Luteolibacter sp. Y139: one gene and its partner. The protein of the gene in region 1 interacts with the protein of each later gene in a pairwise test. Links are inferred from orthologs where the notes say so. Each region holds a gene or a part of one and is shown on either strand. Other genes may lie near its edges.

Region 1 (15,700 bases):
CGGGAAATGACCCTTTCCCTCGACTCGCGTGGCAGCCAAGGCTCGGTCTTCTATCTGGATGATCTTTCGCTGCAGGTGAACCCTCAGCCGAAGCAGTGAAGGAACACCCCCGAAGCGAGCGAAATGGGTTTCTCGATGAACGCGATCCGCCCCTTTTTCGCCGCACTTCTGCTGCTGACGGCAGCCAAGGCCGAGACTGCACCAGAACGTGTCGTCTACAAGACCATCGGCACCCGCGAGCTGACCCTTGAAGTGGATCGCCCAGCGGCTTGGACCGCCGCGGACAAGCGCCCGGCCATCGTCTTCTTCTTCGGCGGCGGCTGGACAAGCGGCAAGCCGGAGCAGTTCCAACCCCAAGCCGAACACTTCGCAAAACGCGGACTCGTTTGCTTCCGCGCCGACTACCGCGTGAAATCGCGCGACGGCGTGTTGCCCAGCGCCTGTGTCGAGGATGCGCTTGATGCCATGCGCTGGGTCCGCAGCCACGCCGCCGAATGGAGCATCGATCCCGGCAAGATCATCGCCGCGGGCGGATCCGCCGGTGGCCACCTCGCCGCCTGCACCTTTCTCGTAAACGGCGGCGACGCAGCGGTATCACCAAAGCCGAATGCCCTGCTCCTCTACAACCCGGTGGTCGACCTAACAGAACTCGGGAGCACCAGCGACAATGGCCTGACACGGGGACTCGAAGAAGCCGAAGCCCGCCGCATCTCCCCCGCTCTTCTCGACATCAAAACCCTGCCTCCCACCCTCGTGATGGTCGGCACCAAGGACCGCTTCCACCCGCAGATCCGCTCCTTCGTCGACAAGTCCGTCGCCGCCGGAGCCAAGGTGGAAATCTTCGAAGCAGAAGGCCAGCCGCACGGCTTCTTCAACAAAGCCCCGTGGCAGGAAAAGACCACAGCCCAGGCGGATGCCTTCCTTGTCCGCCTCGGCTACTTGGAAAAGCCATCGGAACCTTCGGCTGCCCGGCCGGATGAAAGTCCCTCCGGCAAACGCGACTAGTGAAGCCGGTCTCCCATTATCCTGTAGCATGAATTCTCAATTAATCGCTCTTCTGCCGCAGTTAGTACCGCTGGCAGCTCAATGGGCCGCAAAACAGGAGCTCCGCATCCTCCAGGATGGTGTTCCTCTCTCCTCGGTTTCCTTGGCCGACGCCCGCCTCATTGGCGTTGAGTTCCCGGAAAGGATCCGCTTGCTGAAGATCGATGCGATCCCGGTTCCAGAGGATCCAATCCTCGCGCAAGCAGCAGCGGTAGCAGAACTCCTTACTCCGGCGACCGCAGGGCTCACGATCAGGCATGGCATCTTCATTCGAAGTGATTGCTGGAATGACCGCCGGCTTATCGCCCATGAATGTGCTCACACTGCCCAATATGAGCGGATGGGCGGAATTGAGCAGTTCCTCGCTCAATATCTCAGAGAGTGTATCGAGATCGGATATCCGGCAGCACCGATGGAGCAGGAAGCCGTCGAGGCAGAGAACTTGATCGGAGAGTAGCACTTCCTGCTCGGCTGGGTTCTGCGGAATTCCTCATTCCCATCCCCCGCCCCCACCGTCCATCCTCCGCCCATGGACGTTCTGGCGAAGGCACGGCAAGTCATCGAGATCGAGACCGAAGCGCTGCAAGGAATGGCGGCGCGGCTCGACGGCGGCTTCACCCGCGCCGTGGAAATCCTCAAGGACACCCTCGACCGCCGCGGCAAGATCGTCGTCGTCGGCATCGGGAAGTCCGGCAACATCGGCCACAAGATCGCCGCCACCCTGAACTCCACCGGCGCCACCGCCGTGGTCCTGAATTCCCAGAACGCCCTCCACGGTGATCTCGGCATCCTCTCCGATGGCGATGCCGTGCTGATGCTCTCCTACTCCGGCGAAACCTCCGAGCTGCTCGACCTGTTGCCGCACGTGAAGCGCTTCGATGTCCAGGTCATCGCCCTCACCGGCAAGCCCAGCTCCACCCTCGCCGATCACAGCCACGTCACGCTCGATACCTCCGTCGACCGCGAGGCCTGCCCGCTGAATCTCGCACCGACCTCCTCCTCCACCGCCATGCTGGTCATGGGCGACGCGCTCGCGATGGTCCTGCTGGAAGCCCGCGGCTTCACCGAGGAACAATTCGCCCGCTTCCACCCCGGCGGCGCCCTCGGCCGGGCACTGCTCACGAAAGTCTCCGATATCATGCGCGCCGGCGACCAACTCGCCCAGGTCCTCGAAGGCGCCACCGTCCGCGAAGCCCTTGTCGCCATGACCAAGGCCCGCTCCGGTGCCTGCGTCGTCACCGCCGCCGACGGCAAGCTGGGAGGCATTTTCACTCACGGCGACTTCGCCCGCTGCTATCAAACCGACCCCCACGTCGGCGATCGCCCGGTGGCGGAATTCATGACCCGCAGGCCGATCAGCGTTTCCGCCGATTCGCTGGCGGTAGAGGCGGTACAGACCATCGGCTCGCACCGCGTGGACGATGTGGTGGTCCTTGATGCCGAAGGCCGCGCGGTCGGGCTCGTCGACACCCAAGACCTCGCCCGCCTCAAGATCGTTTGAACACCTCTTCGCTCTTGATTCCTTAAGTTTCCCGAAGTAATCAGGTCCGCGCGCATGGCGAGGACCCCCAAGAAGAAGATCCGGCTCGGCTCCACGACGGGAAATGCCCGTCGCAAGCGCCGCCAGTCTTTTTCGGAAGTCTTGTCCCGCGCGAATGCCCGCGCCCACGAGCGGATCAACCGCCGCCTGAACCAGCGCGAGCTCAAGCACGTGCGCGCCGCGATCGCAGGCACCGCGGTCCTCGGCTACGAGGATCCTCCCACGGGGATCCTGACACGCCTGATCCGCTGGACCCTTGGCCTGCTCCTGCTGCCGCTGTGCTGGATCAGTACGTGGACCTTCTTCCAGCAGTTCAGCGATGCGGCCCAGACCCGCTTGTTCTGGGAAATGCCCGCCTTCTGGTACTTCGCCACCGGCGTGCTGCTCATGACCGGCTGGTTCTTCTCCGGCCTGCTCCGGTCGTTCTTCCTCTACCTCTACGTGCTCGGCCACGAGCTCACCCACATCCTCTCCATTTGGGCCTTCCAAGGCCGCGTCAGCGACTGGGGCGTGAGCCTCGACGGCGGCTACGTGACCACCGACAAGTCGAACATCTTCATCGCCCTCTCGCCGTACTTCGTGCCGCTCTGGGCAGCGCTCGGCGTGATCGTTCACCTGCTGTTAGGCCTGGCCTTCGACCTGCCGCCGGTAACGGACAAGATCCTCTTCGGCTGGGTCGGCTTCTTCTGGGCCTTCCACCTCTTGTGGACACTCTGGATGATTCCCCGCGACCAACCGGACCTGCGGGAGAACGGCACCTTCCTCTCGCTGGTCATCATCTACTTCGCCAACCAGCTCGTGCTCGCGGCCCTGCTGTGCGCGGCGGCCAAGCCGATGGGCTTCACCGAGTACGGCCAGGAGTGGGTGGCCAATGCAGCTCGCACCATGGAAGGCGCGCTACAGGTGATGAGGCAGATCCGCTACGGCTCTTTCTAACGAGCTAACCTAACATCTTCACGCACGCCAGCAGCGCGGAAGCGACCAGCAAGCCAAGCGCTGCCCCGCCCAGGACTAGGTCTGGCGAAGTAGTCCCCGGCCGGTGCGTCGACGACGACCTTGGAAACACCACCGCGGCGTAAACCATCCCCGCGATCAGACCGCCGGCGTGGCAGGCATTGTCGATGAAGTGGCGGAACACATAGCCAAGCACACCCGTCATCACGATGCCCGCGAGCAGACGCTTGCGGGCACTCTCCGGCACCAACCGCCGGTGCATCGACTCGAACACCAGCAGGAACCCGAGCAGCCCCATCAGCCCGCCTGAAATACCGACCGATTTCATCGCTAGGAAGCGCGCCGACGCCTCGCCGCCGATCCACATCGAGAGCAGCAGCACCATCACCATGTGCGGCCAGCGGGCGAAGCACTCGACCCGCTTGCCGAGGTAGACCATGGCCGAGGCATTCATCAGCCAGTGCAGCCAATGCCCGTGAAGGAAGGGCGCGGTAAGCAACCGCCACCACTCCGTCACCACGCCATCGTGCTTCGTCAGGCCCGCCTTCGCGATCGTGATCCCAAAGGTGTCGAACGAACCGAAGCTCAGCACATAGTTCCACACTCCGAGCAAGGCCCTGGCTCCCTCCAATCCATGCCGGGCGTTGTAAAATTGGAGTTCGGCAAGGAACTGGACAATCCCCACCACTGCCATCAGCCAAAACACCAGCCGGGTGACCGGCGCTTTCTGAATCGCTAGCCAGGTCTCGAAACGCAGCACCTGCGCGTCCGCCGCCATCTCACCGGCCGCCCAGCGCTTGGCTCGCTTCAGGCGCTTGTGCCCCTGATACCACGGGAGAAATCCGAGGATGAAAAAGAGGATCAGCGCTAGGCCCACCGACCCGCTGGCCAGAATCCGGCCGGTCGTGAAAAAGCTCCACAGCACCATCACGGCGAAAAATCCGCCGAACATCGTCATCTGCCGCTTCCCTTCCTCGATCTCCCAGCGCGCCCAGCGGATGCGGGACTCGCGGAGAGCGGAATGAAGCTCGGGGATTTCCTCCGGCAGCACGTAGCCGCGCGCCTCCGGCGTCCACACCAGATCGACCCGCGCTCCGGCATCCTCGACGATGGCCCGGGCAAGCTCCTCGAAGCCATCCACCTGCATGCGCCGGCCCTTGCGATCCACCCAACCCCAACCGGGACCGGCTTCCGGGAAGGCGTCTTCGCGCGCCCAGACGGGAAGCTCGGCATCAGGGGTCATGCTGGGGCGAATCAAGCGCGGTCCGTGCCGGTGGCCAAGGCGAAATCCCCGCCAAAAAAGAAGGCGCGGGGCTCTTCCGCCACGCGCCTTGCTTGAAAAAGGTGATCTGCCGCTTACTGCCCGGGAGGCTTCTCCTCGGCGGGCTTCGTTTCCTCGGGCTTGGTCTCCTCGGCCGGCGTGCTTTCCGGCTTCGACTCGGCTTCAGGCTTGGTTTCCTCAGCCGGAGTAGGGACAGGCGCCGGGGTCGGCGTCTCGGTCGGCACCTGCACCGGCGGCGTCACGGCCTCCGGCGTGATTGGCTTCTCTTCCTTCGCCGCTTCCTCGGCGATCGAGGCGGGCTTTTCCTCCACCTTTGCTGGCGGCGTCGGCACGGCAGCCTGCAAGCTCAGCTGGCTGGCGTTGCGCTTTCCGATGAGAACGGCCAGCGCGAGCGTGATCACGAAGAACAGCGTGGAAAGATAGACCGTGGCCTTCTGCAGCACGTTGGTCGTGCGGGCGCCGAAAAGCTGGTCAGTCGTGTTCGAGCCGAACGCGGCTCCGAGGCCCTCGTTCTTCGGACGCTGCATCAGGATGATCATGCTCATCAGCAGGCAGACGATGACAAAAACGAACAGCAGCAGGTTGATGCTGATGCCGAGCAGGGTGCCGAGAACGGTCATGGGGCGCGCACTATAGGGGCGACCTCCCCCGTGTAAAGCCGGGTTTTTCACGGGAAAATCAGGGGAAAAACGGCCCGTTTTCTCCTCCGGAAAGCATGACTGAACTTCGCCCTTGGCAGTTTGCAAACCCGCTCCAAGCTCCACCCCACAATGATTGCACGGCTGCGCGGCAAGGTGCTGGAGGCCTATCCCAACCGTCTGGTGGTGGACGTGAGCGGCGTGGGCTATGAGGTCCACGTGCCGCTCTCGACCTTTGACCGGCTCCATCCCTCGGAGGGTTCTCCCGTGGATTTGCGGACCCACCTCCACATCCGCGAGACCGCCCACACCCTCTACGGCTTCGCCACCGAGGAGGAGCGGGACCTGTTCCTGCTGCTTATCGACCGCGTCAGCGGCATCGGCCCGGCCATCGCCATGGCCATCCTCAGCGGCATGCCCGCCGGTCGATTCAAGGCCTGCGTGGCCAATGGCGACACCGCCGAGCTTTCCAAAATCAAGGGCCTCGGGAAAAAGACTGCCGAGCGTATCGTGCTGGAACTCAAGGACAAGGTCGGCGTTGCCGATACCTGGCAGGAAGTCGCCAACGGCCAGATGGCCCCGGCCACCGCCGATGCCGAATTGGCGCTGATGGCGCTCGGCTACAAGCAGGTCGAGTCGCGCAAGGCGATCCGCCAGATGCTCGACGCACTTCCGGGTGCCTCGGTCGAAGAATTGGTCCGCGGAGCACTGCGGTCGCTGCAATGAGCCTCACCCTCGATCAAATCCGGGCCGCACTGCCGGAAGGCGGGCTTTTCGAAGGAAACTGGCAGTACTCGCCGGAGCCGCTGAAGCTTACCAAGGCAGAGGGCCGTTTCCTCCGGTCCCTTGGCCATCCGCTGGCCCAGTTCCAACGCGCCTGCGACGACCTCTACCGCCGCAGCGCCACGGGAAAGATGCCCCGCTGGATCTCCGAAGTGCTCGATACCGGCAAGCCAGCCTGGATGGCCGACCTCCAGCGCCAAGCCAGCTTCCGCGACGCCATGCCGCGGGTCATCCGCCCGGACCTGATCCTGATGGAGGACGGCAAGTTTTCCCTGACCGAGCTCGACTCCGTCCCGGGCGGGCTCGGCATCACCGCCTGGCTTTCCCGGACCTATGCCGATGCGGGCTTCAAGGTGCTCGGCGGGCGCGATGGCATGCTGGTCGGCTTTTCCTCGGTGCTGCCGAAAGATGGCACCATCCTGATCGCCGAAGAGGCCGCCGATTACCGCCGTGAACTTGAATGGCTCGCCCGCGAAACCGGCGGTGGCCGCACGGTCGAGTCCGCCGAGGAATACCAGCCGGACGGCCGCGCCCTCTACCGCTTCTTCGAGTGGTTCGATTGGGAATCCGTTCCCGAGGCGCGCCATCTCGCGGAACAATCCGCTCTCGGCGAAATCCAGCTCACCCCACCCTGCAAGCCGCACCTGGAGGACAAGCTCTGGCTCGCCCTGCTCTGGACACCTGCCTTGAAGCCAGTCTGGGAAAAGGCACTCCGCGGCAGCCACCTGTCGCGAGTCAGGGACATCGTCCCCCACGGCTGGGTGGTCGATCCCGCTCCCCTTCCACCCCAAGCCGCGCTTCCCGTGCTCGGCGTGAACTCATGGGACGAAGTCGCCTCCTTCAGCCAGAAGCAGCGCCGCCTCGTTCTCAAGATCAGCGGTTTCCACGAGACCGCCTGGGGCTCGCGCGGCGTCCACGTCGGCCACGACATCTCGCAGGCCGATTGGACCGAACGTATCAAGATCGCCACGGACGACTTCGACCAGCAGCCATGGATCATGCAGTCCTTCAGCGAAGGCCGCCTGATCGAGCACCCGGTCTTCCGCGAAGACGGCAGCGTCTATCAGATGAAAGGTCGCGTCCGCCTCTGCCCCTACTACTTCACCGACGACCAAGGCCGCACCTCCCTCGCCGGCGCACTCGCCACCCTCGCCCCCGCGGACAAGAAGAAGATCCACGGCATGCGCGATGCCGTGCTGCTGCCGTGCGTGGTTGAATAGTTCATGACGGCTCGGAAAATTTTCGTTCGTCTCATCGCCATCATCGGCTTGGCATGCCTGTTCGCCTTGGCCTTCCAGATCCTGGAGAGCCGAGAATCGAAAACCCGGCGCTATTTCTCCGACAAAGAGCGAGTCTCGGAGATGACCGCTCTTTTCCACCGGCTCGAATCGGCAACGCCATCCGAACTCGGCCTGATCAAATTGGAAGAGAAGCTCGGCTTCCCCCAGTCATGGAAACTTCCTCGCTCCATGGTGCCAGCGAACCTTCAGAGCTTCAGGAAAGGTGAAGATCTGCCGTTCGTGGGCATCGGCAATGTCCTCGTGCACTTCGGCCCGGACGGCAAACTGATGGCGATTGAGTGTTTCTCCTCTCGCAACGGTTGCTTCATCCACCGCGATCCATCGATGACTCTTCCGCGGAACTTCGATTCGAAAATCCCGATCCGGACCGTCCCACCATGCATCACGGCGTGGTCCGAAGAAATCTGACCTCAATCGATCCCCATGTCCTTCCGCATCGCCATCACCATCTTCACATGGCGCACGTCGTTCTCCTTGCTCGACTCGTTGTCGAAATTGAGCCCGTAGGGCCAGAAGTGCATGCGGTCGGCATGAAGCACCGCGTCCTTGCCATCAAATTCACGAAGCTGCTCCAGCGCATGCTTCCCCGTCCACAGGCCCTCCTTGATGTTCGACTGCCAGTTCGGATGCGTGCCAATTCCGAGCGTGTGGCCGATCTCATGCAGCGCGACCCGGGTGCTGATGGTGCCGCCCCAATTGATCCACCCGTTGTAGTTCGCATCCGCCGTCGGCGTGCCGGGACTATTGTTCGCCGTGAGCTGTTTCTTGAAGCTGCCAATCTTGTTGTAGAGCGCGACCGCCGCGTCCATCGAATCCACGATCCGCTTCTTCCGGTCCTCCGGCCATTTCTCACTTCCGCCGGAAAGCTGGTACTTCAGGTCGTTCCGCACCTTCTCTTCCTTTGCCGCCGGAGCTTCCGCAGCCAGCTTCTGCTTCACGAACTCCTGATCGGCAGCACTCAGAAACCTCAAGCGCACGGATAGCTCCCCGCCGTCCTTCTTGCGAAGCACCACCGCTTCCGAATTCGCGCGCAGATACTCACCCTCGATCGGCCGCCCATCATTCGAAACCCACGTGCGGGTTTCTCCGGCGGTCGCGACGAACACGGCGGAAGCGGCCAAAAGGACGAGCGGGAAGGTCTTCATGCGAGGCGGTCGATTCTCCGGCAAAACCGGCCTCCCGCCATGATGTTTCGGCCGTTCCGGCGGATTCACACCGGTCGTGCGGAATTGGCAGCGCCCGCTGGGAAAGCCGCCCATTCATCTCCCACCCCTACCCACCTGCGTAGTTCGGACCGGCATGAACGATTTTGTGTCAACTCGGTTCGCCCCGCGACACTCCTTCATGCATTGCCCCTAAAAAGGCATGCTTAGACCAAAAAGAGTGAAAATTGCACCACTCGATTTTGGGAAATCCACCAGACCCCAACAGAACCCACAAGAACCCCGTGAGAACCCAAATCCACTTCCCTTTGAGCACTCGTCGTGCCCTGCTCCTGACTGCTGCGGCCCTTCCCTTCCCCGTTTGGGGCGATCTGACATGGAACGCCGCCGGCCCCACCAACAACTGGGGCACCGAAGTCGGCAATACCAACTGGCTGCCCGGCAACGTCACCTGGAGCCAGAATGAGAACGCCATTTTCAACGGCACTCCCGAAACGGTGACCGTCACCACGGCCACCACCTTCAACGACATGACCTTCGGTGCCGGTGGCTTCACCATCGCCGGCGGTGCCGGATCCTTCAATCTGGCGAATGATCTGGCGAGCACCATCACGGTGACGAATGCCGCGGACACCGCCACCATCGCCGAGACCATCGCCAACAACACCGGCGGTCTCAGCTCGCTTACCAAAGCCGGGGCCGGCACCCTGTTCCTGAGCGGTGCCAATACCTACACCGGCCAGACCCTGGTCACCGCAGGCACGCTGAAACTCGGCAACGGCGCCGCGACCGGCGCGGGCGGAGCAGCGGCGGAAACCATCGTTTCCAGCGGCGCCACCGTCGACCTGAACAGCCAGGCCGTCACCACCACCGAGATCTTCCGGATCGCGGGTACCGGCGTCGGCAATGGCGGCGCGATGATCAATACCGGCGCGGACCAGCTCAACTCCATCAATCGCCTGGAACTCACCGCCGACGCCACGATCGGCGGCGCCGGGCGCTTCGATATCCGCCCCGGCACCACGCCGACGCTGGATCTGGCGGGCAACACCCTGACCAAGATCGACGGTAACCAAGTCTCCTTGGTCGGCGCCCAAGTCACCAACGGCAACATCGTGATCAATGGTGGTATCTTCAGCATCGAGACGACCACCGCCGTCGGCGGCACCGGAACCATCACCATCAACAACGGCGGATCACTCGGTGTGTGGGGAAACGTCAGCCCGAACGTCACGCGCCCGATCGTGGCGAATGCCGGATCCCAGTTCTACAACCTCAACAATGCATCGTCCATCGATAGCAATATTACGCTTAATGGCATGGTCACCTTCCTGGGTGGTGCGAACCAGACCTACCTCGGCGTCATCTCCGGAACCGGAAACATCAACAAGACCGGAACCCTCCTGACTCTGGGCGGCGCGAACACTTTCACCGGTGCGACAATCGCCACCGGTGGCACCCTGGCGCTCGACTACTCGACGAGTGACACCAGCAAGCTCTCCGACACGGGCGCGCTGATCCTCAACAACACCACCCTTCAAATGACCGGCTCTTCGGGATCCCATGTGGAACTCGTCGGCCCCGTCACCATCAACGGTGTCTCGAACATCACACCCAACGGATCCGAATCTCGCCACGATCGCCCTCGGCAACTACGTGACGAACGGCTTGCTGAACGTCCAATATCCCGACTTGGCGACGACGACGAAACCGAACAACGCTCAAGGCTACCTCCCCCACACCTTGTTCCAAGGTGCCGGATTCGCCGCCAACGACGGCACCGGGAAAATCGTCGAGGCGTCCGGCGTCACCTACGTCGATGTCACCAATCTGTCCTCGGGCACGAAAGTCATCCCCTCGGCCACCGGATCCATCGTCCGCACCATCGAGGGTGACGGCACCGCCGGCAATATCCTGCTGAGCGACCCCACCACGGAGGTCCATACCGTGCTACACACCGCCCTCACGGCCACCACCGTGGACTTCGGTGGCCAAACGCTCCGGCTCGCCGCTGACGGCGAACTGATCTCCGGAACCGGCAGCTCGGTCGTCACATTCCAGAACGGCTCGCTGACCGCTGGTGGCGCTGCCGATACCCCCGGCACCATCTTCCTCGCCAACGCGGGAGCGAACGCCCCGGTGGTCACCGCGAAAATCACCGACAATGGCAGCGGCGCGGTCTCCCTCAAGACTGCTGGCAATGTCACCATCGGCAACACCGTGGCCGCGAGCACCAATAACTTCAGCGGTGGCACCACCGTGACCGGTGGCACGCTCACCGTCGCATCGCCCATCACCGCAGGAGCCAAGTCCGGCCTCGGCACCGGACCAGTGACGGTGAATCAGGGCGGCAACCTGCGCATCCTCACCGCCAGCACCGCCAATGCCCAGAGCTACGCCAACAACATCAACCTGAACGACGCCACGCTGACCTCCGAGGACGGGGTGGTGACTTACGGCGGCACCATCACCCTGAGCGGCACCAACACCATCAATGCCTACTATGCTGACAACAAGAGTGCCCTCTTCACCAACCCCTCCAACTCCATCACTGGCACCGGTAACCTGGTAGCCACTGGCACTTCGATCGTCTTGTCCGGAGTCAACACCTACACCGGCACCACCCGTGCCGCGACCGGCAACCTGCAGTTCGACAAAAGGGTGTCATTCTACAATGACACCCCGGCCAGTTGGACCGCCGCCAACCTGATCGTCAACAACGCTGCAACTGCCACCTTCGCCGTCGGCGGTGCTGGAGAGTTCACCGCGGCGGATCTCGATGCCTTCAAGTTACTCGGCACCACCACCGGCGGCTTCCTGAGAGGCTCGAACCTCGGGATCAGCACCACGAATGCAGGCGGCTCCTTCACCTATGCATCGGCAATCGCCAACCCCAACAACGGCATCAACACGCTCGGCGTCGCCAAGCGCGGCACCGGCACGCTGCTGCTTTCTGGAGCTAACACCTACACGGGTACTACCTCCGTCTTCCAAGGAGTGGTGGACATCAGCGGCAGCCAGTCAGCTGGCGGTGCCTTGGCCATCGGTGGCGGGACCACCCTGCGCATCATCGGCACGGGCATCCTCGGTGGCGGAACGCACACGGCCGCGATCGCCAATGCCGGCACCTTCCAGCACGCCTCCAGCAGCAACCAGACCTTCTCCGGAGTCATCAGCGGCGCGGGCGCCTTCCTGAAGGACACGAGCAACAGCACCGTGACCTTCACCAACAATAACACCTACACCGGTGCCACCACGGTGAATGCCGGCACGCTCACCCTCTCCGCCCAGCACCGGACATCGTCGGGCTTCAATGTCGGACCCGGCGCGACATTGTCCACGACCACGAACAACATCTTCACCGTCGACCACGGCACGGCGATGGATAACGCCCGTCTGTTCACGGTGAATGGCGGCACGCTGTTGTTCCCCAACTCCGGCGACAACCGGATCGGCAACGTCACTTTGCGGAACGGCGCGACTTGGACCTCCAACCGCACCCTCGCCGCCTGGGACTACCTCCTGGCGAACACCTCGACGGGGCCAGCGACGGTCAAGGTCGAGAATACCGGCGGCAGCACCTTGCCATCAGTGATGAACGGCACCGGCGGCATCCACCTTCAGGGAGTGCAAAACTTCGACGTGGCTAATGTCACCGTCTCCTCTGCCACAGACCTCACCGTCAGCATGATCTTGGGCGCCCAAGGCAATATCGGAGGTGCCGTCGGCGGCATCAACAAGACCGGCACCGGCACCATGACGCTGGCCGCCACCAACACCTACACCGGCGCCACCACCGTCGTGGTCGGAACGCTCCTGGTCAACGGCTCCACCAATGCATTGAGCGCTACCAGCGTTTCAACAGATGCGACCCTCGGTGGCACCGGAACCGTCAATGGCACGGTCACCGTGGCGGCCGGCGGCATCATCGCCCCCGGCGCCAATACCGTGGGCACGCTCACCACTGGTGCCGCCACCATCGACGGCATCTACGCTTGTGAGATCAACGGTGCCACCGCCGACAAGCTCGCCGTCACCGGCAACCTCGACATCGACGGCGCCTCGCTGAACGTCACCGTCCTGAGCGCTCCGACCCAGCCGGAGTACATCCTCGCCACCTACACCGGTACCCGCACCGGCACCTTCACCGGCTTGGCTGAAGGCGCCACCGTCACCCCCGGCTACACCATCACCTACGCCACCGCAGGACAGATCAAGCTGGTGACGGCGCCCTCCGGCCCGAGCTACACCTCATGGGCATCCACCTTTACCCCGAATCCGGGTGCCGCAGGCGTGGACTTCGAAACGACGGCTTCCAGAACGGCACCGAGTTCATCCTCGGCGGCTCGCCGGTCAGCGGCTCGAACAATCCGAAGATCTACACCTTCACCGCGGACAGCGATGATGTCGGCACTGACAAGGAGCTGATCATGACCATTGCGGTTCCAGTGGGCACTCCCGCCTTCACCGCCGGTGCTCCCGCCACTGCGAGCTTCGCTGGCTTCGGCATCGCAGTGCAAGGCAGCACCACCCTGTCGTCATTCCCGCTGACGGTGACCTCGGTCGCCCCGATCACCACCAACCTGCCCGCTCTCACACCGGTAGGCGGAGTCAGCTATGAATACCGCTCGTTCAGCCTCGGCGGATCGAACGGTCTTCCCGGCAAGGGCTTCCTCCAGGTGAGCGTCACCAATCCGTAAGCGGGACCACTGCTTCACATCCCCCGGTCGCTCCAGCGGCCGGGGGATTTTGCTTTCCAGCCGTCGGGACCATTCGCAACCATCGGCCAATGACTCCCGCATTCCGGCGTCGCTTCGGTGTCCACACGCTTTTCATCGTGTTGACCGTGGCCGTGGTCGGGATCATCGCGATGATCCGATCGGTCGTGAGTTACGAGGGAATGGCCCATCGTGATTTCGGAACACCCGCGCGGATTGCCACCATCGTCGAATGGTTCGGGCGCATCGAAAAAAGGCCGGCGACAGACTTCGTCGCGGTCACCGACGAACCCGAAATCTTTGGGTTTCCAGAAACCCGGGTGCTCCCTGCTTCCGCGATCCCAAAGGAATTCGTCGACGGCCTCTGGGGAACGTCGGGGCATTCAAGCGGCATGGCGTTTGCCGATTGGTATAGCGTGCTCGCCCATTACGACGAGCAGCACCAACTTCGCGCGATCGAATTCTACGGCTCCAGATATGGAGCCATCGTTTCGCGAGATCCTGTCCTCCGCCCCAAGATGGGAGGAGAGCTCCACCAACTTGCCGGAGCCCCTGTCTTCATCACGGCCAGGATTACCGGCGAGCCGGATTGATCGTGCTCGAAGTCGAGCATGAGGGTCCAGCCGAGTCCACGATCTCGCGCGTGCCATGAGGCACAATCGCCACGTGAGAAAATCGCCACACCGAAGATGATGCACTACCTCCGGTGGTCTGAGCCTATGCGAGCGGAGCATTAACTCTACCCATCTAACATCACTCTTCGAATGACCACCCATTGCCTTCGCCGTTCTGGCATTTCAAAGATCGCCTTCGCTCTTCTCGCGGCCTCCTCCCTCGGGTTACCGGACTTCGCTTCCGCAGCCACCCCCGCCAAGACCGTCAACGCCGCGGCCACACTCGCCTACAACATCAAGTCGCTTCACCACAATCTGGCCATTCAGAAGGCCTACATTGCTTCCACCTACGTTTACGTCACCCAACGCAGCGGAGGCACGGTCTACCTGTCGCGCTGCCTGATCAGCGGCAACAACGCCACCTATCAGGACGAGATGACCCTGACCAACTGCGGTCACGGCCAGACGCTGGACATGTACACCTACAACGACATCAACTACCTGTACGTGAGCTCCAAGGCCGATCCGGCCACCACCGAATACTGGTCGCTCCAGGTAGCCCGGACCCTCTACACCGCCGGTGCCACCGTCGACTATTCCGATCTCCACCGGTTCACCTACATGAACTACGCCAACAAGACCGGAGCCCGACTGGGCACCACCTATCGCGTGGATGCCGGCGGCAATAGCACCCACACCGCCTTCCGCGTTCAAACGGAAGGAGGAACGGTCACTTGGTCGATCTACGATACCGTCGATCTGAACCAGTTGCTGGACGGCAGCACCCAGGTGCAGATGGACAGCGACGCCGCACAAAATGCCTGCGTCTCCAGCTTCACCCAGAGCGGCTCGGACATCATTCGCCCTAACGGCTCCTTCCAAGGCGCCGACCTGCTCGGCTCCACCGAGATCTACACGAGCGGAGGCGCTCAAGGCGAAACCCCATCGATCGCCATGATCAGCAACACCGGCGCCTACAAGTCGCTCGTCAAGATCACCAACGTCGGCAATCACGAGATCGAGGGCGTGCAGACCAAGAACGGTAACGTGTATTTCGTCATCGTCCCGGACCCCGACAACAAGCAGAGCACACAGAAGATCTACTGCGTTTCCGATAGCATCTTTTGAGTGCCGCCTCGCCGGCTGGGGATCTCCGGGACAGCCCGGAGATCCTGAAATCGATGATGCCCGTGAAGGCGATCTGCGCAAGCCACCTCAGGCTTGCTGGCTCTTCGGACCGCGGTCGAAGTCGAGGACGAACTTGCGTCCGCGGAGGCTGGCACCCTTGGAGATTTCCACCAGGCGCTGGGCGCAATCGGCGCGGACGTCGATGCAGCTGTGCTTGGCGAACAGCTTCACGTGACCCACGGCGCCATCCGGCAGACCGGCTTCGCCATAGAGCATGCCGATGATCTCGCCGACCTTCACGCCGTGGAATTTCCCGAGCGAGAAGAACAGCGGCACCATGTCCGCATTGTCGCTCGGCCCTTCGCGACGTTCGCGCGGGCCACGTGGCTCGCGCTGATAGTCACGCGGCTCGCGTTCGCGGAACTCACGAGGTTCGCGGCGATCAGTTGGCCTGCGACGATCACGCGGATCTTCGCGGTCTTCCTGAATCTCGCCGAACTCACGGCCACGCGATTCACGCAGCAGCGTGAAGAGC
Region 2 (15,662 bases), on another replicon or contig:
ACCGCCAGGCCGAACTCGATGGCTCCCGGATCTCCCAGATCAGAAAGCCGGCTTTCCAAGGTCCATGATCCGGACTCCCGGGAGAGAATGTAGGCGCTCCCTCCCCGGTAGTCGTTCACTCCGCTGTCATCATACGGCAGGCCGATCACGCAGCGATCCCCATCGATCGCGACGGCAGTGCCGAGGTAGGATTGATCGCCGCCGTCCGTGGGTCGGAGCACGGCTTCGGGCTGCCACGTGCCGCCGCTGCCCGAGAATACGTGGACGCACTCGGCGCCATTGATCGTGTAGTTCGCGTAAGACCCTGCGGATCCCATGCCCACCAGAAGGTTCTGACCGCCGAGGACCAGCGGGAAACCGAAGGTGTCGCCCTGGTACCCATTCGGCGCGAGCAAGGGCTCGCTCTCGCTCCACGCATTCCCGCTCCTCTGGAAAAAGTGAACGCTGCCCGCTGGACTCGGCGAGTAAAGTTCCCAACCGGGTGCCCCGACGATCGCCTGCCCCCCATTAAGAAGGACCGACCGGCCGAAGCCAATGACGCCATCCATCGCTGGGCTGAGCCGGCCTTTCATCGACCAGCTTCCGCCGCTCGCCGTAAATTCAAAGACTCCGCCTTCATAAGCCCTGCCCGGCCCATCCGCGAGAGGAGCACCCACCAGCAGCGTGTCACCCTCCAGCGCGATCGCAGAGCCGAAAGCCGCATTGTAGCCCGTACCGGTCGCCCGGATCATCTGCACGTGAGACCAGTTCCCAGCGCTCTTCGTGAAAGCATGGACACTTCCTTCCATCATGCCGCCGCCTTCATCGTCATCCGGCGCGCTCACGATCGCCCGATCGCCATCCAAGGCCACTGCCGCGCCGAAGAGGTCCTGATCCGCGCCATCGGGCGCGATCAATTTCGCGGTCTGATTCCAACTCTCGCCCGACTTCTCGAACACGAAGGCACTGCCGTGGAGATCGGTATTGGAAGGAAAGTACGCGGTATCCCCCGGTGCACCCACCAATAGCGTGGTGCCAGAGACAGCCAAAGACCAACCGAAGTCCTCGCGCGCAGTACCCTCCGCCCCGGCGATCACCGTCCGCAGCGTCCATGTGCTGCCGGTATGGGTGAAGACATGCACGCCGCCCCGCATCGCCGTGGTATCCCCGCCCGCCACAAATCCCGGAGCCCCGATGAAAGCGGTATCTCCCTGAAGCACCACCGCCGCGCCGAAAGTTTTATATCCAATCCCACCGTCGTCGCTTGGGGTGAGCCAGGCTTCCTGCACCCACGCCCCGCCATTCCGCCGGAATACATACACGCTGCCCGAGTGCTCACCGCTCAGGGTATTGTCCTCCGGCACCCCCACCAACGCGGTCTCGCCATCGAAGGCGAGCGCCCTGCCGAATTGATTGTGCGAATCCCCCAGCCCGGGTTCTGCCATCTCGATCTTCTCCCGGTAGGTCGTGATCACCGGATCGACGGTCACCGGGTAAGTGGCACCGTGGTCATTCACGGCAATGAGGATGTCGCTTCCAGAGGCCTGCATGGTGGCCGGCAAGGCATCGCCCTCGGCATCCCACACCTTGAGCCCCGAGTAGCAAAGCCGCGCCACCCCATCCGCAGATCGCAGCAGCAGATCGCTGCTTTCTCCGGCAGCTTCCGGCGTCATACCCGCAAGCTTCACAGTCAAGGAAAGCCCCTCCTTTGCTCCTCCCGGCGGCCGGGCCACGGTAAAGCCGTGCTCGATTCCCTCGGCACGGTTCTCAAACCATTCCACCAAGCCATCCGGGTGCCGGTACTCCGCACGCGTGCCGTGGGTCGAAATCATGCTCCCTTCGCCAGCGGACGCGCTGGTCATCGCCAGATTCCAGTCACCTCTTCCAGAGGGTCGGATGGATATCCCTTGGGGCTTGAAACGCACCGTCAACCGCTGCTTCGGATGATGGGCATAGTAGGAAGCCTGCTCCGTATCCCCCTCCATCGGGCGGATGCTTCGCCGGGCCGCGCTCAAGGCCTCCCACAGATCACTGGGAATTTCGCCACCGGCTTTCGTCGCGCCCGCTGCACTCGTTGAAGGGGCGGCGCTCGCCTGCGTTCCTTCCCTTGCAGCCGGAACCATCGCGGCAGAAGCAGCCCCGGGCGATGCGATCCCCTGCCGCGACTGGGTTCTCGCGTAATACCCGCTGCCCAAGGCCAGCAGCATGATAAACCCGACTGCGAGAGCGGAGTTAAGCGAAGGAGTTCTCTTCATCTTGAGTTGAGCGGCATCCGGTGCGAGCCGCTCGGAACAAAGGGAAGAAGATCACTCAAGTCAACCGGCGAGACATCTCACCTCCCGGTGCAAAACGCCGCCCGACTCGATTCCGTGCGCCTTGGAAAACGCCTGCCTTAGGACCAGACCGGCGGGCAAAAAGCACGTCACTGCCACCGCCAGTTGAACACCACCTCGATATCCGGGTGCAAACTGTGGTGCACCGGACAACCGTTCGCCGTGCTCTCTAACAAACGCCGCTCCGGATGATCCGCCGGCAGCGGCATATCAAGATCCACCTCCAGCTTCGCGATGCGCCGCGGCGTTTCGGTGGTCATGTATTTCCTCACCGCCACCTTCAGCCCTTCCATCGGGATCTCCTTCCGTCTCGCGACGATGCCCATGACCGTCGCCATGCAAACACCAAGTCCAGTGGCCACGAGATCGCTCGGTGCAAACGATTCGCCGCGACCATTGTTGTCCACCGGCGCATCGGTTTCGATGACGGTGCCGGAAGGAACATGAAGGGCGGAGCAATGAAGGTCGCCCTGGTAATCGATCTTGATTTCAACCATCGGAGTCGGTGCCGTCTTCGGCAGGAGTGTTTTCCGGTGGCGGCGGGACTTTGGCAAGCACCACCCGGAAGCCGTAGATGCTATCGCGGAAATCCGGCGGCTGGGTATTCCGCGCGCCGATGTAGAGGTTCTGCGGCTGGTAGGTATTCCAGCCGCCGCCACGCAGCACGCCTGAGGCCACCGTCGGGCTGTAGTTGTCCGAGACCCACTCGTGGACGTTGCCGCAGAGATCGTAGATGCCCAGTGCGTTCGGCGGAAAAGAACCCACCGGCGCGGTCTTTTCATATCCGTCCTCGTAGTTCTTGATCGTGCGCTCCGCCGGGATGCCACGGGCCTTGGAAGCGCTCGCATCCGCGAGATTCGCGATCGCCGGCCCCGGCGGCGGCCACGCCACTCCCCACAGGAAAACCTTCGCGCGAAGCGAGTCGCGCTTCGCCGGGGAAATGTCCACCTGCTCCTTCAGATCCGCCATCAGGCTCCACTCGTAGTCGGTGGGCAGGCGATACTCGTGCACCTGCGTCAGGCGCTCCTGCTTGCGCTCCACTTCGGTCAGCCACACGCAGAAGTCCTCCGCATCCTTGCGGGAAACGAACACCACCGGATGATCCGGGCCCTGCTGGAAGTCGGTGGATGGGCTCGGAAGATTCCGCGCGCGGACAAAAGCATCGTAGTCCTTCACCCGCGTCTCCCAGATGGAAGCCATCAAGTCGGGACCCAGCGGGATGAACTTCATCCCGAGCCCGTTTTCCCACGGCTTGTCCATCACCACGCTGTTGTTCAGCTGGAGCTTGAGATGGAGCTCCAGCGTCTCGCCACGCTTGAGTGTCACCTTGCGGGACAGCGGCTTGTAGCCTTCTAACAAAACCAGCAGCTCATTGTCGCCGGGCTTCAGGGACTCGATCGCAAGCTGGCCATTGGTGCGACCCACGTTGTTGGTGAAGGCCGGATCGGAAGTCTTCATGAACACCTCCGCCCCGGCAGGCTCGGTGGTCAGCACGATCCGCGCGAAGGCGATCGGCTGCACGCGACAGCGGAAGGGCCGCAGGTTCTCCTTCTTTGCCCGCTCGCTGAGACCGGGATTGGAAAAGGCGAGGTCCATCAGCGGCAGCGCCTCATGGTTCTCCGTGAGCAAGCCCGCCCCGATGCTCTTGGACGCAAGCCACCAGCAAAACTCCTTGGCCTCGCCCTCGCTGGTCACCGCGATCTTGCGCTTGATCTGCCCCTCCTCGACCTCGACGAACTCAGCCGCATCGGCCGGGCGCTCCTTCTCCGCCCGATACGCTTCCCACTGTTCCTGGCCGACCGGCTGGCGGCTTTCATGCCCCTCACCGACCGGGCCGTATCGCTGGCCGAGATGATCAGTCCACGGTTCATTCGGCTGCGGTGGCGAGAAGACCTTCAGCTCCGCCTCTAACAAAAGCGGCTCCTCCGCCGCCGACGCCGGCACGATTGCCTGCAAGGGCACCGGGGCAAAGCCATCCTTCTCCAGACGGAATGACACCTGCTCGCCGACGCGGGCGGAGATCAAGTCCGTCGGCGTGGTGCCGAGGATTTCCCCGCTGGAGTCGATGACCATCGCCCCCTCGGGTCGGCTGTTCACCTTGATGAGCGCAGGCACCGGATCTTTCGGCAGGTTTACTCCGGAAGACTGCGGCGTGGGATCACCCGAAGAAATCAGGCTGCCGAGTTCGCCGGAGAAATTCATCCACGGGCTGCCCTTGAAAACCTCCCACGTGCCGACCACCAGCGCGGCAGCCGTCATCACAGTGGCAAAGAAAGCTCCGACCGGTCGACGCCGCTTGCGGCGCTTCCCTTCCTGCAGGCGCTTCAGTGCATCCGCCAGATCACCGGCAGAGGAAACGCGGCGCTTGGAAAGCTGCGGCTCGCAGACATCGCAGATGATCTGGTTGAGCGCGAGCCAGCGCTTGCGCTCCAGCTTCGGCGGCATGTCGTCCGGCAGTTCCGGGAAATCCATGCGGTCCTTCCCGCTGGCGATCTCATACAAAACCTTGCCCAGACTATAGACATCCGCCTGTGCCGACCCCGGACCTTCCGGCGGAACGAATCCCTCGGTGCCCACAAAGGTCCGCTGGCCACGCGTGGCGACCAGCCCGATGTCCGCCAGCTTCGCCTTGCCGCCCACGAAGATGACGTTGGCCGGCTTCACGTCGCGATGCGCCAGGCCATTGTCATGCAGGTGCCGCAGCGCCTCGGCGAGACGCACGCCGACATCCACGCAGAATTCGGTATCCAGCCGCTTGCCCGGGATGCGCTTCACATCGCTGCGCAGCGTCCGGGCCTCATACTCAATGGGGTTGATCTCGCGCCCCGTGAGCACGTCGTCTCCCAACTCCATCACGTAGTAGTAGAAGGAGACGCCATCGACACTGCGCCCGACGTGGAGAATATTCACCAGCCCCGGATGATCGCGGGAAATCGGCTCGAACTTCAGGATACCCTCGAACTCGCGCTCGAAGCTCCGTTCGTCCTCAAAGTCCTCCCGCCACACGACCTTCACCGCGCGCAGGGCACCGGTCACCCCGCGGGCGAGCCAGACTTCTCCGTAGGCCCCGCCGCCAACTTTACGCAGGACCTCGTGGTCGGGTATGACCGGATCAGGGCGCGGCCTACTCGTCGGCATCCTCCTCGAGTCGGGCGAGTTCCTTTTTCAAGACGGACCCCACGCGGTGCTTCGCGAGGTATACTTGGGCCATGCTCACGTTGAGGTGGTCCTGGACCTTCTTCGCGTCCCACTGACGGACGACGTAGCAGTCGAAAATCTGGTACTGTTTGGGCGACACCTGCGCTTTCACACGGGCTAAAGCGGCGTCGGCGACGTTCTTTTTCCATTCTACATCCCAAAGGCGTGACAGCATGTCCCCCTTCGGGTCTTCGAAGCGGTCGATGACGGCCGTCTTGCGGTCATCCTCCCATTCCCCGCCGGCCATCGCCGTGTCCTTCTTGCGCTTGCGGAACTGGTCGTTGATCCGCCAGCGGGTCATGTTCATCAGCCACGTTTTGAAGGAACCTTGTTCGGGATCGTAAAGTTTCTTCTTCGACTGCTTGGCGATGGAAAGAACCGTCTCCTGCACGCAGTCGTGCGCCTCGTCCGGACGCAGCCCCGCCTTGATCGCCACCGCGTAAATCAGCCGCCAGTAGGTCTGGTAGAACTCGTCCCACGTCTTCTGGTCCTCCCAATTGTCCAGCCGCGCGATCAGGCTCTTGCGAGTCTTCTCGTAGGCGGCGGCGAGCACCTGATCGCGCTCCTTGTCGTATTCTTGGTCGGACATCGGCCTCCCCTTACCATACCGGCGCAAGGGTGTCTTTCACCGAGTTCGCCAGCCCTTTTCGCCCTAGGGAATTTTGTTCATCGTCGGAGATAGTTAAGAAAACTTAAGGAACAATCTTGGCATTTACAGAAGTCCCCGCGGTGTCGTAGCTTTTTGCGCTGTTTATTGCTTTCTCCTGTCCGGAGCACCCCCACCGGATCACCCCACGGAGCGAGTCCCCCCATGCCCTCAGCCCCCCCTGATACCAATCCGTCACGCCAGGTCGAACGGATCCGCGAAATACTCGTGGGTCGACAGATGGAAAGCGTGGAACGACGCCTAGACCGCTTGGAAGCGAACCTGCGCCCCTTGCCGACCCAGGCGGGTGGAGACGTGTTCGAAATCGGCCTGGCCTCCTTTGAAAAACGGCAGGACGAGAAGTTCGCCGCACTGCGCGATGAGATCGACGCCGAAAAGGCGCGCCGCGTGGAAGAGACCCATCGCCTCGCCGGCCAGATCCAGGCTGCCGCAAGAAACCGCGCCGACTCCGGACTCGAGGCCCAGGTGGAAATCGAGCAGCGCTTCTCCCGGTGGCTCGACCACTGGAACCAAGGCTTCCGCACCTACCTCCACCAGCGCGAGGAGCACTTGATCTCGGAACTGCGCGGCGAGCTGGAAAAGACCCGCGAGTGGGTAAAGGCGAACGTCGAGACCTCCGCGCGCGGAGGGGCCGAACAAGCACGCCTTCAGGAATCCTTCCTCCAATTGGCCAATGCCGCCCGGGCCATCGCCGAAGCCGCCGCGCTCCAAGCCGGCCAACCGGGAGGTGCGCGATGACCACCGCCATCCCCCCGCTGCCCGCCCCTCTCGAAGGCGTCACCGGCCACTCTTCCCGACCCGGCCTTTCTGTCGAAAGCTTGCCGGTGGCTGGCAATCTGCCGCCGGAAACCCCGCACCGGACTCCGCTTCCCGAACTCGGCAATTTCGCGCGCTTCACCGCCGACGAAATGCCGGTGACGCCGAAGACGCCGCCGATGCCCAGCCCTCCGAAGGACTACACCGACGAGGACCTGCGCGACGCCATCGCCCCTCTGGTAGCCAGCGCCATGACCGGTGAGTCTTTCCGCGACGATGCCTCGCTGGAAGCCATGCTGCGCTCCACCTTCCGGCGCGCCTTGGCAGAGCACCAGAGCGGCCCGTTCCAGCAGCCCGGCTTCGGCCACCGCTCCATGTGGCGCCTGCAGGCGCTCTTCACCAGCCGGACCTACGACGAAGTCGTCTCCGACAAGATCCGCCGCTTCCACGTCGAGGAAGTCTACCTGCTTGATCGCGACAAGCTCTCGCTCATCTCCTACGCCAGCTCGAATCCGGTCCGCCATGCCCATCCGCGGAAGGTCGGCTCGTTCGCACGCCAGCTCGCATTGCGGGTCCGTGACGATACCGGCGCACTCATGCTCGGCTTCGAACTCGGCGACGGCCGCCGCACCCTCGTTCGTTGCGGTCAATTCTCCCTGCTGGTGGCCGTGATCCGCGGCGACGTGAATGACCTCGTGAAAGCCGACCTCGATTTCGCGCTCAAGCGGGTCGAAACGCGCTACCGGATCGAATTCGTGCAAGGCCACCCGCTGCTTCAGGAGCTTCAGCCACTTCTGGAAGAGTGCCTGCTGATCCATTCCCCCGCCGGCCCCGCCGCGACGTAAGTTCTTTCTCACAAGTTACTCGTCCCTTGACCGGGGGGGGCTTGAGCCCTACGCAATCCCCGAACACATGGGATTTGACACATTAGGCCTCTCCGACGCCGTCCTCGAAGCCGTTACGGAGTCGGGCTACGAAAACCCCACTCAGATCCAGGCTCAGGCCATACCGCTGATCCTGGAGGGGCGCGATGTGATCGGAGCCTCGCAGACCGGCACGGGCAAGACTGCGGCCTTCGCGCTGCCCGCGCTGAGCAAGATCAAGCCGCTCGGCAAGCCGCAGATCCTGGTGCTGGAACCCACCCGCGAGCTGGCCCATCAGGTTGCCGAGCAATTTGAGAAATACGGCAAGCACACCGGCCTGAAGGTCGCCCTGCTCTTCGGCGGCGTCGGCTTCGGTGATCAGCTCAAGGCCCTGCAAACCGGTGCCGACATCGTCGTCGCGACCCCGGGACGCCTGGTCGACCATTTCTACCGCGCCACCATGCGCTTCAACGAGGTCAAGATCCTCATCCTCGATGAAGTCGACCGCATGCTCGACATGGGCTTCCTCCCGCAGGTTCGCAAGATCGTGAATCTCTGCCCGTGGGAAGGCCGTCAGACCCTCTTCTTCTCGGCCACCATGCCAGCGGCCATCCAGACCTTCGCCCAGTGGTGTCTCATCAATCCGGTCAGCGTGGAAATCGCCCGCCGTGCGGTCGCTTCCACCGTCACCCACGCTTTCTATCCGGTCTCGATGGACCAGCGGGACGATCTGCTGATCGCGCTGCTCGACAAGACCGATTACCACTCGGTGATGATCTTCACCCGCACTCGCAAGGAGGCCGACCAAGTCTGTGCCCTTTGCAAACGTGAGGGTCACGAGAAGGTCGCCGCCATGCACTCGGACATCGGCCAGGTCGACCGCATGAAAGCCCTCGCCGGCTTCAAGAGCGGCGAATTTGAAGTGCTCGTCGCCACCGACGTGGCCGCTCGCGGCATCGACATCTCCGGCGTCTCCCACGTCATCAACTACCGCGTCCCGGAAAACGCCGAGGACTACGTCCACCGCATCGGCCGTACCGGCCGCGCTGAAGCCGAAGGCGACGCCTTCACCATCCTCACTGCGGACGAACTGGAGTATGCGAAGTCGGTCGAGGTCTTCATCGATCAGAAGATCAAGCGCCAGAAGCTGGAAGGCTTCGACTACATCTACACCGCGCTACTCGACGATTCTCCGTCCAAGCCCATCCGCAAGAAGCCGATGGGCGGCAAGAAGAAGCGGAGGTAGCATCCGCCATGAGCCAGACTGGGAAGCAGGATCTCGACGAAGCTCTCGCAAGTTCGGAGGCCCTGCAAAAGCAGCTGGACGCTTGGGAGCAGCGACTGCGGGTAAAGACCCGGCTCTGTGCTGGCTTGGCAGTGGTCTTCTTCATCGCGGCGGGAGTCATGCTCTGGCTGTTTTTTGAGGTTCCTGCCAAAGCTGAAGAAGCTGCTGGAGCAGCAATCGCTTTCGGATTGATCGCTATCTTCCAAGGAATCATGGCCCTCTCCTCGCGCTCGCAGGGCAATGCGGTAAGGACCTTGTCGAGAAGCTCTGAACGTTAAGGGAGAACCTCGATAATTGCTCACGATCATGCGCGTCCTCGCCATCGACCCCGCAGTGCGAAACACCGGCTACGCCGTCGTTGAAGGCGACGGGCACAAGGCCCACGCCCTGGCCTTCGACGTGATCTCGATTCCCGATCGCCTCCCCCAGTCTGCCGCACTCGCAGCAGTCCGCACCCACCTGCGGAACGTCATCGAAAAGTACCAGCCCGACGAAGTCGCGGTGGAAGGCATCATCTACGTGCAGTCCCACCGCACCGCCATCTCCATGGGTGCCGCCCGCGCCGCCGCACTCATCGCAGCCGCTGATGCGGGCCTGAGCGTATACGAATACGCGCCGATGAAGGTGAAGATGGCCGTCACCGGTAAAGGGAAGGCCGACAAGCAGCAAGTCGCCTTCATGGTCCGCGCTCTGTTAGGCCTTTCTGAAACCCCTCCCCACGACGCCGCCGACGCCCTCGCAATCGGCCTCGCCCATCTCCAGGCATCCGACCCCCTGAAGGCCAAAATGCTCGAACGACGTCAGGTATGAAAACCGTCCATCTAGGCACCAACATCACCTACGAAGACGGCCTCAAACAACAGGACGCCGCCGTCGACGCTCTCCTCAACGCCACCGGCGAGGAAACCCTCTTCCTGTTAGAGCACGCACCCGTCTACACCATCGGCCGCCTCCGCGATCAGTCCTCCCTACGGGACACCGCAATGCTTCCCGCCCCCGTCGTCGAAACCAACCGCGGCGGCCAAGCCACCTATCACGGCCCCGGCCAACTCGTCGGCTACCCCATCCTCGACCTGCGCGAACGCAATCGCGACCTCCACGCCCACCTCCGCGGCATCGAGGAAGCCCTCATTCTCACCTGCCGCGACTTCGGCATCCCCGCTGGCCGTCGCGAGGGCCTCACCGGCGTCTGGGTAGAGAACCGCAAGCTAGCCTCCATCGGCGTCGGCGTGCGCAAGTGGATCTCCATGCACGGCTTCGCGATCAACATCACACCGGAATCGCTGCTACCCTTCTTCGCCATCACGCCCTGCGGCATCGACGGCGTGATCATGAGCAGCGTTCAACAAGAAGCCCGCAAGCCGGTAAGCGTTGCGGACTTCGCGGACGCCTTCGTGCCGCACTTCGGAAAGCTCTTCGCCCGCGCGTAGCCGGACCATAAGGGGTGTCGACGTTTCGTCGACGCGGTGTGGACGGAACGCCCACACCCCTCAACGCCCCATCAGACCTTCATCACTTCCTTCTCCTTCGCCACCACCAGCTCGTCGACAATCTTCACATACTTGTCGGTCAGCTTCTGCACCTCGGCCTCGTGATCCTTCTGGCCGTCCTCGGTCAGCAAATTGTCAGCCTTCATCTTCTTCGCGGCATCCATGCCCTCCTTGCGAGCACTGCGGACGCGGACCTTCCCCTCCTCGGCGATCTGCTTGATCAGCTTCACCATCTGGATACGCCGCTCCTCGGAAAGCTCGGGAATCGGAATGCGCAGTGAAATACCAGCCGCCGCCGGATTCAGGCCCAGGCGCGACTCGCGAATCGCCCGCTCCACGTCCTGAGTCGTCGCCGGATCGAATACCTTCACCTCCAGCAACCGCGCTTCCGGTGCGGTGATCATCGCGAGCTGTTTGAGCTTCATCGTGCTGCCGTAGCTGTGCACATGGACATCGATGTTTTCGACCAGGCTGGGCGAGGCCTTGCCGGTGCGGACCGTGGCGAACTCGTGGTGCAGGTACTCCACGGCCTTTTCCATGGCCTCTTCAGTCTCAAGAATAGCGGTTTCCGGATCCATTGCGGGAAGGATTTGTTAGAAAGTCAGGCGAGCACGGTTTCCTCGCCATCGACGATGGTGCCGATCGATTCCCCGCGCAGCGCACGGGTGATGTTGCCCTCTTTGCCGAGATCGAAAATCACGATCGGGATGTGGTTGTCCATGCACAGGCTGAAGGCGGTGGCGTCCATCACCTTGAACTGCTTCGAAATGCAGTCATGGAAGGAAACACGGGAGAACTTCTTCGCGTCCGGATTCTTCTTCGGATCGGAATCGTAGACACCGTCCACCATGGTCGCCTTGAAAACGACATCCGCACTCATCTCGCTGGCACGGAGCGCGGCGGTGGTGTCGGTGGAGAAGAACGGGCTTCCGGTGCCGGCGGCGAAAATCACCACCCGGCCGTCGTTGAGATGTCGCTCGGCTTTCCGGCGGATGAAGGTCTCGGCGACGTTCTTCATCTCGATCGCCGACTGGACCACGCAGGTCACACCGTGATGTTCCATCGAGCCCTGGAGCGCCAGCGAGTTCATCACCGTGGCAAGCATGCCCACATAGTCGGCCGTCGCACGGTCCATGCCGCGGGCACTGGCAGAGGCACCGCGCCAGAAGTTCCCGCCGCCGACCACGATCCCTAACTGCAAGTCGCCGGGAGCCAAGGCCTCGCGCACCTCTCGCGCGATCCGTTCGACGATCTCCGGTGAGATGTTATCGGTGCTGCCGGGTTCTCGGAGGGCTTCCCCGCTGAGTTTAAGGATGGCTCTCTTGTAGCGGGGTGGGGACGAACTCATTCGATGGCTGGCGTTGCGCGATCCAAGCAGGCAGCAGCTACTTTTGGAAAGGCAAAAGGCGGTTCACTCGCCCTCCAGCTTGTAGGTCGTCTCCAGATCCTTCAGCGAGGCCGTGTCATCGCTCACGCCTTCGATGGCAACATGCACGTGAAGAGGCGCCATCTGCGGCCCTTGGTAGTCCTCCAAGGTCTTGTGAATCGCCACCAGAGCCAGCTTCAACACCTGCCGCGCGGTGAGATCCACCCCTTCCGGCACCGCCAGATGGGAAACATTCAGGGCCACATGCAGGCCGTCGTCCTTCCCCTCCGCGGTGATCCCCACGTTGCACAGGACCAGCAGGTTCACCTCGTCCACCTTGTAGTTCGGACTGTTCGTCGGGAACTTGTGAGGAGTGCGGATGGCTTCCACCAGCGCCTCGGGAAATGCGCCGGAGAGCGCCATCGGGCGGGCGGTCACCGTCGCCTGGAGCGCCTCCCCGGTCTCGGTGATGCCTTCGTCCACGTCCGTCCCGTGCATGCTCAGCGGCTCGTGGATCGGCACCACGGAAATGGTGGTGGCCACCACGGGCAGGGCCAGAGCAAGCAGCAGGAGCAACGGTTTCACAGTCCCGAGCCTGCGGCGAAATGCTGAAAAAACAAGCCGCCAGCGTTGCCTACCCGAAAGCCGGCAAACTCCGCAGCCCCTTCACCCAATCCCGCGCCGGCATCCGCCGCGATCCGTCCGGCTGGACTTCGCCCAGCACGAGAAATCCTTCGCCACAGGCGACCCGGACCTCGCCCTCCACCACACTCAGGGATCCCGGCTCACCGGCAGCCCCCGACCCGGCCCTCGCCGGGAAAATCTTGATCCGCTTGCCGTCGAAGCTCGTCCAGGTCCCGGGCCACGGCTCATAGGCGCGGATGCGCCGGGCGAGCCGCTCCGCATCCCACGTCCAGTCGATCCGCCCGTGCTCGCGCTCCAACTTCGGCGCGTAGGTCGACCGTTCCCCGTCTTGCGGCGTCCGGGAAGCGGTTCCGCCGAGAATCCCCGGTAACGCTTGGGCCAAGGCCTCCGCCGCCACCTCCGCCATCCGGTCATGCAGCGAGCCGCCGGTTTCCTCCGCGCCGATCGGCGTGGCCACCGCGTGAATGATGTCGCCCGCATCCAGCTTCGGCACCACGTGCATCACCGTGATCCCGGTCTCGGCATCGCCTTCGTCGATCGCCGCCTGCAAGCAGGAGGCCCCACGATGCCGCGGCAAAATCGACGCATGCAGGTTGATGCAGGCAATCCGCGGAATGGCGATCAATGCCTTCGGCAAAATCTGTCCGTAGGCCATCACCACGATCACATCCGGTGCGAGGGCACGCAGCTCCTCCAGACTCGCCTCATCCCGCACACTCTCTGGCTGGAGCACGGGAATCCCCGCCTCCAGAGCCACCCGCTTGATCGGCGGCGGCGTCAGCTCACGATGCCGCCCCGCCGGCTTGTCCGGCTGCGTCACCAGCGCCAACGGCCGCGGCCCATCCGCAATCAAGCGGCGGAACGCGGGAATCGCGATCTCCCCGCTGCCAAAAAACACCACCCGCGCGTCCGCCAAACTCATGCCACCACCTTGGCCACTTCCTGATAAGCCGGAAGCGAAACGATCTTCGAAATGATGTCATTCAGCACCTTCACCGGCGGCTGCGTCGCATCGATGTCCGTCACCAGTGCGGTCGAGTAGTAGTCCAGGATCGGCTTGGTCTCGCCCTCGTAGGTGGCGATCCGCTGCTGGATCACGCGGTCGGACGCGTCGTCCATCCGGTTGTCCTTCAGCGCCCGCTTTCTCATGCGGCGCGCCAGTTCCTCGCGATCCGGGCAGGAAAGGTGGAAGACCTGATGGATGTGCAGGAACTCCGAGATCATCTCCGCCTGTGGCACGTTGCGCGGGATGCCATCCAGCACCAGGAAATCGATGTCCGGCTTGTAAACGTGGGACTCGCGCCAGTTGTCCACCTGCGCCTTCCATAGCTCGATCGTCAGCTCGTCCGGCACCAGCTCACCACGGCTCGAGTAGTCGACGAAGCGTCGGCCGATCGGCGTGCGCGTGTCGAGGGAGCGGAACACATCGCCACACGCGCAGTGGAAGAAGCGCGGGATCGAGCCGAGGATTTTCCCCTGGGTTCCTTTGCCCGACCCCGGCGCGCCGAGGATCAGGAAAGCAGGGCGTTTGATATCGAGTGCCTTCGACATGAGAGGCGTGAGATAAAGGCCCACGGCAATCTGCCGCAAGCGCTATCTGGAACTCGAAAGCAGCCAGAAAATCGGGAACGGTGCCACCAGCGCCACATCTGCCAGCACCCGCAGCGCATCCATCGAGAAGCGCTCCCGCTGGCGGTTCAGGATGAACAGCAGCGCCGCCGAAATCAGCACCGCATAGAAAAACGGCCGTCCGGTCGTTTCCTCGTCCATCCCCGCAGAGAGAATGCACGCCGCCCCGAGAACCCCGAGCGGCAGGGTCAGCGCCAGCTCATGCGCCGCCTTGAAGTCCTCGTCGCGCGATTGCCGCGATTGCTCCCAGAAGTGAATCGCCGAAATGTTCACCGCGCACAGCAGCGCGAAGCACAGCATCTCCCGCGACTGCAGCAGGTGGAAGACCCCCTCCGAGCCGATGTGCATGTGCGCCAGCATCGCCGTGCCGAAGGAGAAGGTCACCCCGGCCAGCAGGTTCCGCAGGTGCGGGATCTCCGGATTTCCGGCAGATGCCAGATTCATCGAAAAGAACACGAAGGTCAGGATCCCGGCTGGCAGCAGGTAACCGATTTCCGTGGGAAGACCGATCAGGCGCGACGGCAACACGAAGAACGCCATGAACACGCAGCCCAGCCCCGCCGCCACCGCCAGCCAGCCGAGCTTCTTCTGATTCCGCTTCACGAAGGCGTGCCGCGGTCCCAGCCGCGGGTCATCCGCGTGCAGCAGTTTCACGTCGAGAATGCGGTCCACCACATAGATCACCCAGACCGCCAGTCCCAGCGCGAGATAGCTTTGCCATTCCAGGTAACCAAGCCACACCCGGGCAAACATCCCCAGCCACACCACCGCGACGATCGGTGCGTCCAAGCTGAGCAAATTCGGCCAGAGCCAAAGGGGTGTGCGGCGTTCCGCCATTCAGGAGCGCCGGAACTTTCGCCACCGGGCCCCCCTTGGCAAGCCCCCATCCGATGCTTTTCCCATCGCCAACCCGCCCGCCCCCGTGCTGCCCTTCCCCCGTGACCATCGGGGACTGCCGTTTTGCCGCCATCGACTTCGAGTCGGCCGGTGCCGCCCGCGGCCGCACGGATGTCCCGGTGCAGGTCGGCCTCGCCACCTGGTCCGCCGCCGATGGCCACGGCGAGCGCTTCATGTCCTACCTCGCCAGTGACGCCCCCATCACCTGGTCCGCCCGCAAGGTCCACGGCATCCGGGATGAGGACCTCCATGGTGCCCCGGCCCTGCTCTCCCTCTGGCCGCAGATGAAAAAGCACCTCGCCGGGGCCGTCGTCGTCGCCCACGGCAAGGGCACCGAAAAGCGCTTCCTCCGCGCCTTCCCCGGCCACGGTTTCGGTCCGTGGGTCGATACCCTCCTCCTCTCCCGTGCCGCCTGGCCGGACCTCCCGGACCACTCGCTCTCCGCCCTCTGCGAAAGCCGCGGCCTCGCCCACGTCCTCGAAACCCACCACCCCGGCGGCCGTTGGCACGATGCCCTCTACGACGCCGTCGCCTCCCTCCTCCTGCTAGAGCAC

Evidence for each region.
Region 2: the proteins of ruvA (region 1) and ruvC interact in binary tests that used the Escherichia coli proteins (3 or more experiments, as listed by UniProt). The link is inferred for Luteolibacter sp. Y139 from one-to-one orthologs.

Annotation. Positions count from the first base shown.
Region 1 is NZ_JBBUKT010000011.1:151,202-166,901, reverse strand. The notes cover bases 4,613-7,387. They hold ruvA (Holliday junction branch migration protein RuvA), read left to right. Parts: upstream 4,613-5,590; coding sequence 5,591-6,184; downstream 6,185-7,387. Other genes in these bases: WKV53_RS23170 (hypothetical protein), read left to right, coding at 6,181-7,387; secG (preprotein translocase subunit SecG), read right to left, coding at 4,895-5,440; WKV53_RS23185 (rhomboid family intramembrane serine protease), read right to left, coding at 4,613-4,781. In the rest of the region: WKV53_RS23210 (hypothetical protein), read left to right, coding at 1-99; WKV53_RS23205 (alpha/beta hydrolase), read left to right, coding at 136-1,005; WKV53_RS23200 (hypothetical protein), read left to right, coding at 1,034-1,501; WKV53_RS23195 (KpsF/GutQ family sugar-phosphate isomerase), read left to right, coding at 1,574-2,545; WKV53_RS23190 (hypothetical protein), read left to right, coding at 2,600-3,520; more of WKV53_RS23185, read right to left, coding at 3,525-4,612; more of WKV53_RS23170, read left to right, coding at 7,388-7,461; WKV53_RS23165 (hypothetical protein), read left to right, coding at 7,465-7,950; WKV53_RS23160 (zinc metalloprotease), read right to left, coding at 7,953-8,687; WKV53_RS23155 (autotransporter-associated beta strand repeat-containing protein), read left to right, coding at 9,014-10,600; WKV53_RS23150 (beta strand repeat-containing protein), read left to right, coding at 10,653-13,133; WKV53_RS23145 (hypothetical protein), read left to right, coding at 13,136-13,405; WKV53_RS23140 (hypothetical protein), read left to right, coding at 13,543-14,016; WKV53_RS23135 (helveticin J family class III bacteriocin), read left to right, coding at 14,188-15,165; WKV53_RS23130 (DEAD/DEAH box helicase), read right to left, coding at 15,253-15,700. UniProt on the Escherichia coli protein: The RuvA-RuvB-RuvC complex processes Holliday junction (HJ) DNA during genetic recombination and DNA repair.
Region 2 is NZ_JBBUKT010000002.1:248,763-264,424, reverse strand. What follows is about bases 8,403-11,139. They hold ruvC (crossover junction endodeoxyribonuclease RuvC), read left to right. Parts: upstream 8,403-9,387; coding sequence 9,388-9,891; downstream 9,892-11,139. Other genes in these bases: frr (ribosome recycling factor), read right to left, coding at 10,583-11,139; lipB (lipoyl(octanoyl) transferase LipB), read left to right, coding at 9,888-10,511; WKV53_RS06065 (hypothetical protein), read left to right, coding at 9,051-9,359; WKV53_RS06070 (DEAD/DEAH box helicase), read left to right, coding at 8,403-9,042. Also shown: WKV53_RS06100 (EF-hand domain-containing protein), read right to left, coding at 1-1,964; WKV53_RS06095 (OsmC family protein), read right to left, coding at 2,402-2,809; WKV53_RS06090 (SUMF1/EgtB/PvdO family nonheme iron enzyme), read right to left, coding at 2,802-5,450; WKV53_RS06085 (sigma-70 family RNA polymerase sigma factor), read right to left, coding at 5,437-6,099; WKV53_RS06080 (hypothetical protein), read left to right, coding at 6,322-6,915; WKV53_RS06075 (hypothetical protein), read left to right, coding at 6,912-7,778; more of WKV53_RS06070, read left to right, coding at 7,846-8,402; more of frr, read right to left, coding at 11,140-11,149; pyrH (UMP kinase), read right to left, coding at 11,173-11,919; WKV53_RS06040 (hypothetical protein), read right to left, coding at 11,983-12,522; fmt (methionyl-tRNA formyltransferase), read right to left, coding at 12,572-13,504; WKV53_RS06030 (adenylate kinase family protein), read right to left, coding at 13,501-14,133; WKV53_RS06025 (UbiA prenyltransferase family protein), read right to left, coding at 14,176-15,000; WKV53_RS06020 (3'-5' exonuclease), read left to right, coding at 15,150-15,662.